2 regions of the Brevibacillus gelatini genome follow, and region 1 is predicted to be linked to the other one. Evidence: riboswitches for the same ligand, from Rfam matches in the RefSeq annotation. Region 1 holds a riboswitch; the other holds the start of a gene.
What was found. Region 1 has a riboswitch for S-adenosylmethionine ahead of AAFJ72_RS19040 (sugar ABC transporter substrate-binding protein). Riboswitches for the same ligand answer to the same signal wherever they lie in the genome.

Region 1 (4,210 bases):
ATAGCCGACCAACTGCCCGATGTCCGCCGTCTTCACGCCCAGTCGCTGCACCAGCTCTCGCGCTTGCCCAGCCTCGGCTCCCCTGCGGATAAACCCGAGATGCGACCATTTCCACAAGGTGGAGACAGACAGGTTGTTTTTCACCGATTCCTCGACAAAAATGCCCTCTTTTCGCCGCTCCTCCGGGACGAGGACGATTCCTGCATCAACGGCGTCCTTTGGCGAGCGCAGACGTACCTCCTTGCCTTTCAGCCTGACCCGGCCAGCCTCGGCCGCATCGGCTCCAAACAACAAACGGGCCAGTTCCGTCTTCCCTGCTCCGACCAGTCCTACGACACCTACGATTTCGCCCTCGCGAACGCTCAGATCAACACCGCGAACCTTGCCGCCAGCCACCCCGTCCGCTTCCAGGATCAGCTCGCCAATCGGTACCTCCACCTTCGGAAACTCTTCATCGAAGCTTTTGCCCAGCATGTTCCCGATGACTTCATCCATCGTGGTAGCGGCTGTCTCGCTTGTTGCAATCAACTGGCCGTCGCGCATGACGGTGATCCGGTCGCAGATTTCAAAGATTTCCGGCAGCCGATGGGAAATATAGATGATCCCGACCCCGGCTTTTTTCAATTGGTCGATGATGAGAAACAGCCGCTCGCTCTCCTTCGTGCTCAAAGGAGCTGTCGGTTCGTCAAAAATGACGTATTTCGCTTTTTGCACGGTCGCGCGGGCAATCAGGATCAACTGCTTTTCCGACAGCGAACATTCCTCGACGAGCATGCGCACCGGGATGGAAAAGCCGAAGCCTTGCAAAATGCTTTCCGCTTCCTTGTGCAGCCTCTGCCAGTTCATGAGTCCCTTGCTGCTTTTGGACACGATCTGGTCGAGCAAAATGTTTTCCGTCACGCTCAAATACGGGATCAGCGCCGTGTCGACTTCCTGGTAGACACACTGGATGCCCAGCGCTTTCGCATCCTGCGGCGACTGGATGGAGACTTCCTTGCCGTCAATCACGATGCTTCCGCCATCCGCCTGATACGCACCCGTGAGAATTTTCATCAGGGTGCTTTTTCCCGTTCCGTTCGCCCCGAGCAGTGCGTGCACCTCGCCGGCCTTGACTTCAAAATCGACGGAGCGCAGCGCGGGTACGCCGGAAAACTGCTTCACAATCCCTTTCATCTGCAAGCTGGACACTTTTCGCACCCCCAAATAAACAAGATTCCCGTTGACAGAAGCAACGGGAATAGCCAAATCAACCAGCTCTATTTGCTTACTTGCCCCACTCTGGCACGTATTGGGACAGGTCGCCCATCGTTACTTTTTTATCCTTTGGCAAGTCTTCCTGTTTGACCAGCACCGGGTTCAGCTTCACGCTGTCTGGCACCTGCTCACCTTTGATTTTTTGGAAAACGGTTTGCGCATGAATGCGACCGATGTTCGACGGATCTACCGCTGCCGTCGCGGCCCAAGGAGAGTTCGGCTCCTGGATCAGCTGCAGGTCTTCGTCGCTCAGGTCGATGCCGTATACCTTGATCTCGGTGCGGCCTGCTTGCTGGATCGCACGGGTTGCCCCTTTGGCGAATTCATCCCACGATGCCCATACGGCTGTAATATCGCCTTTGTTCGGATACTTTTTCAAAATCGCTTCCATCTGTGCTTGCGTATCGAGCGCGGTGTTGTTCGTTGCCGAGCCAAATGCGGCGATTTCCTTAATATCCGGGTATTTTTTCAGGAAGGCTTCATACGTTACCTGGCGTTTTTCCATCGGTGCGAAGCCTGCTACCCAAATTTTCACGATGTTGCCTTTGCCGCCCGTATCGGCAGCCAGCTTCTCCAGGCTCAGCTCGGCCAGCTTGTTGTCATCCTGCTCAACGACAGGTACGCCTGGCAGCTTAATATCGGTGTCGAACAGCACGACCGGAATCTTTTTGTCGACTGCTTTTTGCGTGCCCTGCTGCAGCGCTTCTGCCGTACCGTGGTCAATCAGGATGCCGTCAAAATTTTGGTTCACCGCAGCGTCGAGGTTGGAAGCCATTTTCGACAAATCGGTATCCGCGTTGAATACGGTCAGCTCGCCGCCGTTTTTCTCGACTTCCTGCTTCACGCCGTTAATGTATTGGGCAGAAAATGTGCCGACGTTTTGGCGCATAATCAGGGCGATGCGCTTCGGTTTCTCGCCGCCGGAAGCGCCGCTTCCCGCCTGATTTTGGGTGTCCGCTCCTCCGCCGCAAGCGGTCAAGGCCAGCGACGCAGCCAGTACAATTGATGTGACAAGACCCAGTTTCTTTTTCATGAAAATTCCCCCTTTTTCTTTCCTGCTGAGCTTCAAGCTGGGGAGGCGACGACCTTCCAACCTTCCAATAGGAAAAGCCTCTTTCAACAGATGAAAGAGGCTTGATCGACAAGATTCGCGCCTCTTATCTGTCAGGTATCGCTACCTGTTGGAGTTAGCACCTTGGCTCGCAAGTCAGATCATCCTGCCAGCTAGGTTGCCGGGCATCATAGGGCCATTCCCTCAGCCTTCTCTGGATAAGAGTAGTTTTTATTTTCACAACGTTTTCGGAATATATACAGACTATAATCCTTGTTTTACCCATCTGTCAACTAGGTTTTTCAAACTTTTGTCCTCCAAGTAGTCCCAACTTTATGTCTAAATTTTGGAGGAATTTTTGTAAAGTCTTGTCGACATATGGTAGATTAAAGCCAAAGCCATGCAAATTTGCGATGGAGATGTCCGATGAGTCTATTAAAAGAAGTAATCTTGCAAATGTTTTTTGCCCTGACGCCGTTTGTTTTGTTTAATATCTATTACCGCGACCGAATGTGTAACTACAGTCGTTCCTTTATTCTCGTCACCAGTTCTGTCTGCGTGTTTCTGGCGATGACCTTCGCGTCGAGCGCCGTTGAGGGATTTATTTTTGTATTCTTCGCCTTGATCTACGGCGGGGTACGAATCGCCTCGGTCGTGCTGATCGAATCAGTGCTGTACCGCTACTATCTGGGCGGTGAAGACACGTGGGTCGCCATGCTCATGATAGCCACCGCATTCGCGATCTCCCTCCTGATCTATCAACGCTACAAAGCCAGTTATCGAAAAACACTGTATACTCTTTTGACGGGTGCTCTCTTTTCCCTGATAGAATTGGGATTGACCTATCTTAACTTTCCCACCCATGTATCCCATCAGCTTGCCTATCATGTGTTCGTGATCCCCGTTCAAAATATCGTCGGCATCTGGCTGTTGATGTCGTTATTTAGCAAATGCGTATCAGACAAGGAATTGTTCATTCGCCACGCACAAAACGAAAAGATCGAGACGATGAGCCACGTCGCGGCTTCACTGGCGCACGAGGTGAGAAACCCGCTCACAGCCGTCAAAGGCTTTTTGCGCTTGATGCAGGAAGACGCGGGAAACATTGCGAAAGCCGAGCAGTACATCCGCATCAGCCTGGACGAGATCCAGCGCACGGAAGCGATTTTGACGGAGTACCTCGCGCTGTCCAAGCCGCTCAAGGAGCGCAACGAGCTTATCAACGTGTGCGAGCAGCTCTATGTCGTCCGCGAGGTCATGCTGCCTTTTGCCAACATGCACAACATCGAGCTGGAGTTGCAAGCATATGAAAAGCCCGTCACGATCATGGCCAATCCCGACGAGTTCAAGCAGGTGCTGGTAAACTTTGTAAAAAATGCCATCGAAGCATGCGCGGAGACGGCCAACGGGAAAGTCGTTCTGTCGCTGTTGATTGAAAAAAACAACGCGCTCCTCATCATCAAGGACAACGGCATCGGCATGGACGAGGGACAGATCAAGCGACTGGGCACGATTTATTTTTCGACCAAAACAAGCGGCACCGGACTCGGCCTGACTTATTCCTATCACGTCATCCGCGCGTTTGGCGGCTCGGTGAGCGTGTCGAGCAAGCCAAAGGTCGGTACGAAGTTCACGATTACGTTTCCGTATCATCAGCCGCAGTAGCGGCCAGGTCGCAGTAGCGGTCAGGTGAAAAAGCCTGGCCATGAAAACATGCTCAGCCCTCGTGGAAAGGTACGCCCCCTGAGAGCGGGATCATTTCGCTTGCGACGGACAAATGGACGGGGAGGTGATGAAGCACAAGCGCTCCTGACCATCGCCTCCCAGACTGCCGGTCCCGGTCTTGCTTCACCCGAAAACAGTTGCCTTCCCTTCAATGCTGAACGGGCGGAATCTGCTGCAGAT
Region 2 (4,210 bases), 130 kb from region 1:
GCTTTTATCTCCCGGCCCATCCATTTGTTCAAGCCTACACGAGACATACTGAAATCAACGTAAAGTCGATCCCTGTATTCCTCCTCATTTTCCAATCGTTTCAAATCTTGCAAGTAGACGGGCGCCGTCTCCGGTCCCATCTCTCCCCATTCATTCCGTGCTTCCTCTTCGTGCAGGCTGTACGTATGCGAACCAATATCAGCCAGCCCGGAGTGAAGCATTTCCATGACTTGCTGACGCGTCAGCGGCGTCGTCATGTTCTCCCGTTTTCGATCGGCTACATCTCGCAAGCGCCCTGCAATCACAAAGTTCACTGACGGGTAGCCGTATGTACGCAAGATGGGAAAAGCCTCCGTGTAATAACTCTCATAGCCGTCGTCAAACGTAATCAGGACAGCATTCTCTGTCGGCAAGCTCCCTGTATCCACAAACCGCAAAAACTCATCCAACGAGATCGGATGCAAGTCGTTTTCGTGCAAAAACGACATATGTTTTGCAAATTGCTCCGACGAAATCACGTACCGCTGACCCGATTCATCCGTGACATGGTGATACGTCAGAACGACTACCTGATTGTTATACCACTTTTTCGGCTCTACCGTTGCTTTTTCATTCTGCGTGACGTTTGGCTCAGCAATTTCCGCCGCGCTTATGCTTATAGACGTATCTACTTGGGGAAAAGGTTGCGCTTTTTGCGCATTATTTTTAAATTGGTAAAAATGACCAATCCCTGCTGTAGACACAATGAGCAGCAAACAAATAACAAACACGGTCAGGAAGAGCCTTCTGTTCGGCAAAGAAACCCCTCCTTATTTTCCTCTCTAGGAGATTCGACACAGTCCTACATTTTCCCTTCGATCAAGACCCACTAAAAAATGGGAAATTTTCCCATAACAAAAAGAGCCCAGTAGCATTACCAGGCTCTTGCTTGTTGTCGTTCTTATTTTGCCAGTTGAGCAGCTTCTTGCTTCAAAATTTCTGCTTTGTCTGTTTGCTCCCAAGGAACATTCAGGTCATTGCGTCCAAAGTGGCCATAAGCCGCTGTTTGTTTGTAGATAGGACGACGCAGGTCGAGCTGCTTGATGATGCCAGCCGGACGCAGGTCGAAGTGTTTGCGGATCAGTTTCACCAGGTCTTCTTCGGAAACGGTTCCTGTACCGAACGTATCGACAGAGATGGATACAGGCTGTGCTACACCAATGGCGTAAGCCACTTGCACTTCGCATTTGTCAGCCAGGCCGGCAGCCACGATGTTTTTCGCTACGTAACGAGCAGCGTAAGCACCGGAACGGTCTACTTTCGTCGGATCCTTACCGGAGAACGCGCCGCCGCCGTGACGAGCGTAGCCACCGTAAGTATCTACGATGATTTTGCGGCCAGTCAAGCCAGCATCCCCTTGAGGTCCGCCGATGACGAAACGGCCAGTCGGGTTGATGAAGTATTTGGTATCAGCGTCCAGCAGTTCAGCTGGAACAACTGGTTTGATGACATGTTCCATCAGGTCTTGCTTGATTTGCTCCAATGTCGCTTCTGGAGCGTGTTGAGTAGAAATAACGATTGTGTCGATGCGAACTGGTTTGTCTCCATCGTACTCAACCGTTACTTGCGTTTTGCCGTCAGGACGCAGGTAAGCGAGGGTGCCGTTTTTGCGAACTTCAGTCAGACGGCGCGCCAGCTTGTGGGACATGCTGATCGGCAGTGGCATCAGCTCAGGAGTTTCGTTGCAAGCAAAGCCGAACATCAGTCCTTGGTCGCCTGCACCGATTGCTTCGATCTCAGCGTCAGTCATTTTGCCTTCGCGCGCTTCCAGTGCCTGGTCTACGCCAAGAGCGATGTCAGCGGATTGCTCGCCGATCGCAGTGATAACGCCGCAAGTGTCAGCGTCAAAGCCGAACTTTGCACGATCATAACCGATTTCACGAATAGTGTCGCGAACCAGCTTTTGGATGTCTACGTACGTGTTGGTGGTGATTTCACCTGCTACGAGAACCAGACCGGTAGTTACGGAAGTTTCGCAAGCTACACGAGCGTTTGGATCCTTGGCCAAAATCGCATCCAGAATGGAGTCGGAAATTTGGTCACAAATTTTATCCGGATGTCCTTCGGTAACAGACTCCGATGTGAACAGACGACGACCCTTTTGCAAAGCCATGAGAAAATACCTCCTTTGACCTCATACAAATAGTTTGGTAGCCGAGTCAGGATTTTATCGACGTAAACGCAAATAAAAAACCTTTTCCATCTTTTGGAGGAAAAGGTTTGAGCGCTTTTAGCTTCCTTCATCCTCTTATCGGCCAGAACAGATTTCCGTCCTGCTGGTTAGCACCGCTCCAGACGGTTGCCGGGCTTCATAGGGCCAGTCCCTCCGCCTGCTCTGGATAAGAGTATCCATTACGGATTATAGAATAATTGTTTTTTGAGGTGGTGTCAATAGACTTTTACAGAGGACTTTTTTGGCCGAAACCGCCCTGGGAAAAACGCTGCTGAATTGCCTGCGGGAAGCATCTGAGGTGATCTGCTGTGCGCTTTTCCGTGTGCGATCCGGCGAGGCTGTACGTTTTCGCTTGTACGCTTACACTTGATACGACTTGGCGAGCAATACAACAACCTCGGCCCGCGTAGCGCTTCCCTGGGGCTTGAAGTTCGAGCCGTACCCATTCAGCCAGTTTCTCGCCGTCATGGCCCCGATTGCCGGAGCTGCCCAGTGGTCGGCCGGAACATCGCGATAGCTCGATGTGCTGCGGCTGTTCAGCGCCAAGCCCTTCGCCCTGGCGATCATCACAGCCATTTCCGCCCGCGAAACAGCCAGGTCAGGCTTGATTTGACTGTCAGGATACCCCTTCAAGATCCCGAGCTGATAAGCCACTCCAAGGGTGTTGTACGCCCAATGCTTTTTTGGCAGATCAGAAAATGCTTCCTTTCCCGAATAGGTGGTAGCTACTTTGGAGCCAGTAGCGCGCATCGTCTGCAGCAGCATGGTGGCAAACTGGGCGCGGGTGACTGCCTGGTTGGGCTTGAACGTCGCATCGTCAAAGCCTTTGACAATGCCTTTGGAGCTCAGCCTGGCAATCTCTGTACGCGCCCAGTGGTCGGAAATATCCCGATACCCCGAGACGAGCGGCTGCTGCGTGACCGTCAGTTTGTAAGCATCGTACTTGAACGGAATGCCGCTGTTCAGGCGCACGTAATACTTGCCTTTTGGCAACCGCAGGCTGAAAATCTCCTTGCCCCGGTCGGACAGCTCTGCCACTTCATTTGTCGATGCGAGCGCGTAGTTCATGTTTTTCTCGCTGTAAAGGGCGATGCGAAACCCGCTGGATACGGGAATGAACGGAGCGCGAATTGTGACGTACGAATCTGTATGGAGCGTAAATTGAAACCAGTCTGAATCCGATGCCGTCGGGATGGTTCCGGTCATGACCCCTCCGGCGGCGAGCGGCGAGGCCCTGCTGTACGTGTCATTCGGTTCGTTCAGGTCTTTTTTCAGCGGAGTGAAACCGAGATCCAGGCGGTATTCACCGTTTACCGCATTTTGCTGATACTCGCTGACCCGAATGTAGTATTTTCCCGGAGAGACTTCCTTGCTCGCACGCTCAGCCGGGTGATCGCGGTCGTCGTTGTCGTAGATCGGGTCCCAAACCGTATTATTTCCGTTCTGCTTCCCTATGGCAAGCACCAGGTCCACCCGCTTGTTGTCGGGCGTCACTGTCACATCCAGATGCCCGTACTCGCGGACGTAGTAGGAGAACCAGTCCTGGTCGCCCTCCTGGTGGAAGTTGCCCGTGACGCTGATCTGGTTGCCGACAAGCGGTCTTGCCGTCGCCATCGTATCGTTTGGCTCATTGCGGTCCGGGTTGATCGTGAACTTGCTCGTCAGCACGTATGTAAACGCATTGACGCCGCCGTTTCGCATCAGCTTGATGTTCATCCTGCCCGCTTTTGCCGGGACGGTAACGGTATCCCCGTTTCCAAAATAATGCGTAATCGGCGTCCGGTTTTCGGAGTAAAAGGTAGCCGCCATGGCGGAGGATACCCCGGAGTTAATCTTCGCCGTAAAGCTGACTTTGCCGTCATACGGTACGTCCATCTTAAACCAGTCGACCGTGTCGTTCGGCCCCAGGTTGCCGCGGATTTGCTGTTCAATCGGGAATGCCTTGGCCCGCTGCAATGTGTTGTTCGGCTCCAAAAAGTCACTGGAGAGTGCGCTGCG

Region 2: another riboswitch for S-adenosylmethionine. It lies ahead of metK (methionine adenosyltransferase); the one in region 1 lies ahead of AAFJ72_RS19040 (sugar ABC transporter substrate-binding protein).

The regions. Positions count from the first base shown of each region.
Region 1 is NZ_CP154342.1:3,945,459-3,949,668, forward strand. It holds gene AAFJ72_RS19035 (sugar ABC transporter ATP-binding protein) at 1-1,188, opposite strand, end outside; gene AAFJ72_RS19040 (sugar ABC transporter substrate-binding protein) at 1,265-2,287, opposite strand; SAM riboswitch class I at 2,409-2,530, opposite strand; gene AAFJ72_RS19045 (ATP-binding protein) at 2,732-3,970, shown strand; gene AAFJ72_RS19050 (DUF421 domain-containing protein) at 4,179-4,210, opposite strand, start outside.
Region 2 is NZ_CP154342.1:4,076,441-4,080,650, forward strand. It holds gene AAFJ72_RS19680 (polysaccharide deacetylase family protein) at 1-797, opposite strand, end outside; gene metK (methionine adenosyltransferase) at 941-2,152, opposite strand; SAM riboswitch class I at 2,285-2,385, opposite strand; gene AAFJ72_RS19690 (S8 family peptidase) at 2,573-4,210, opposite strand, start outside.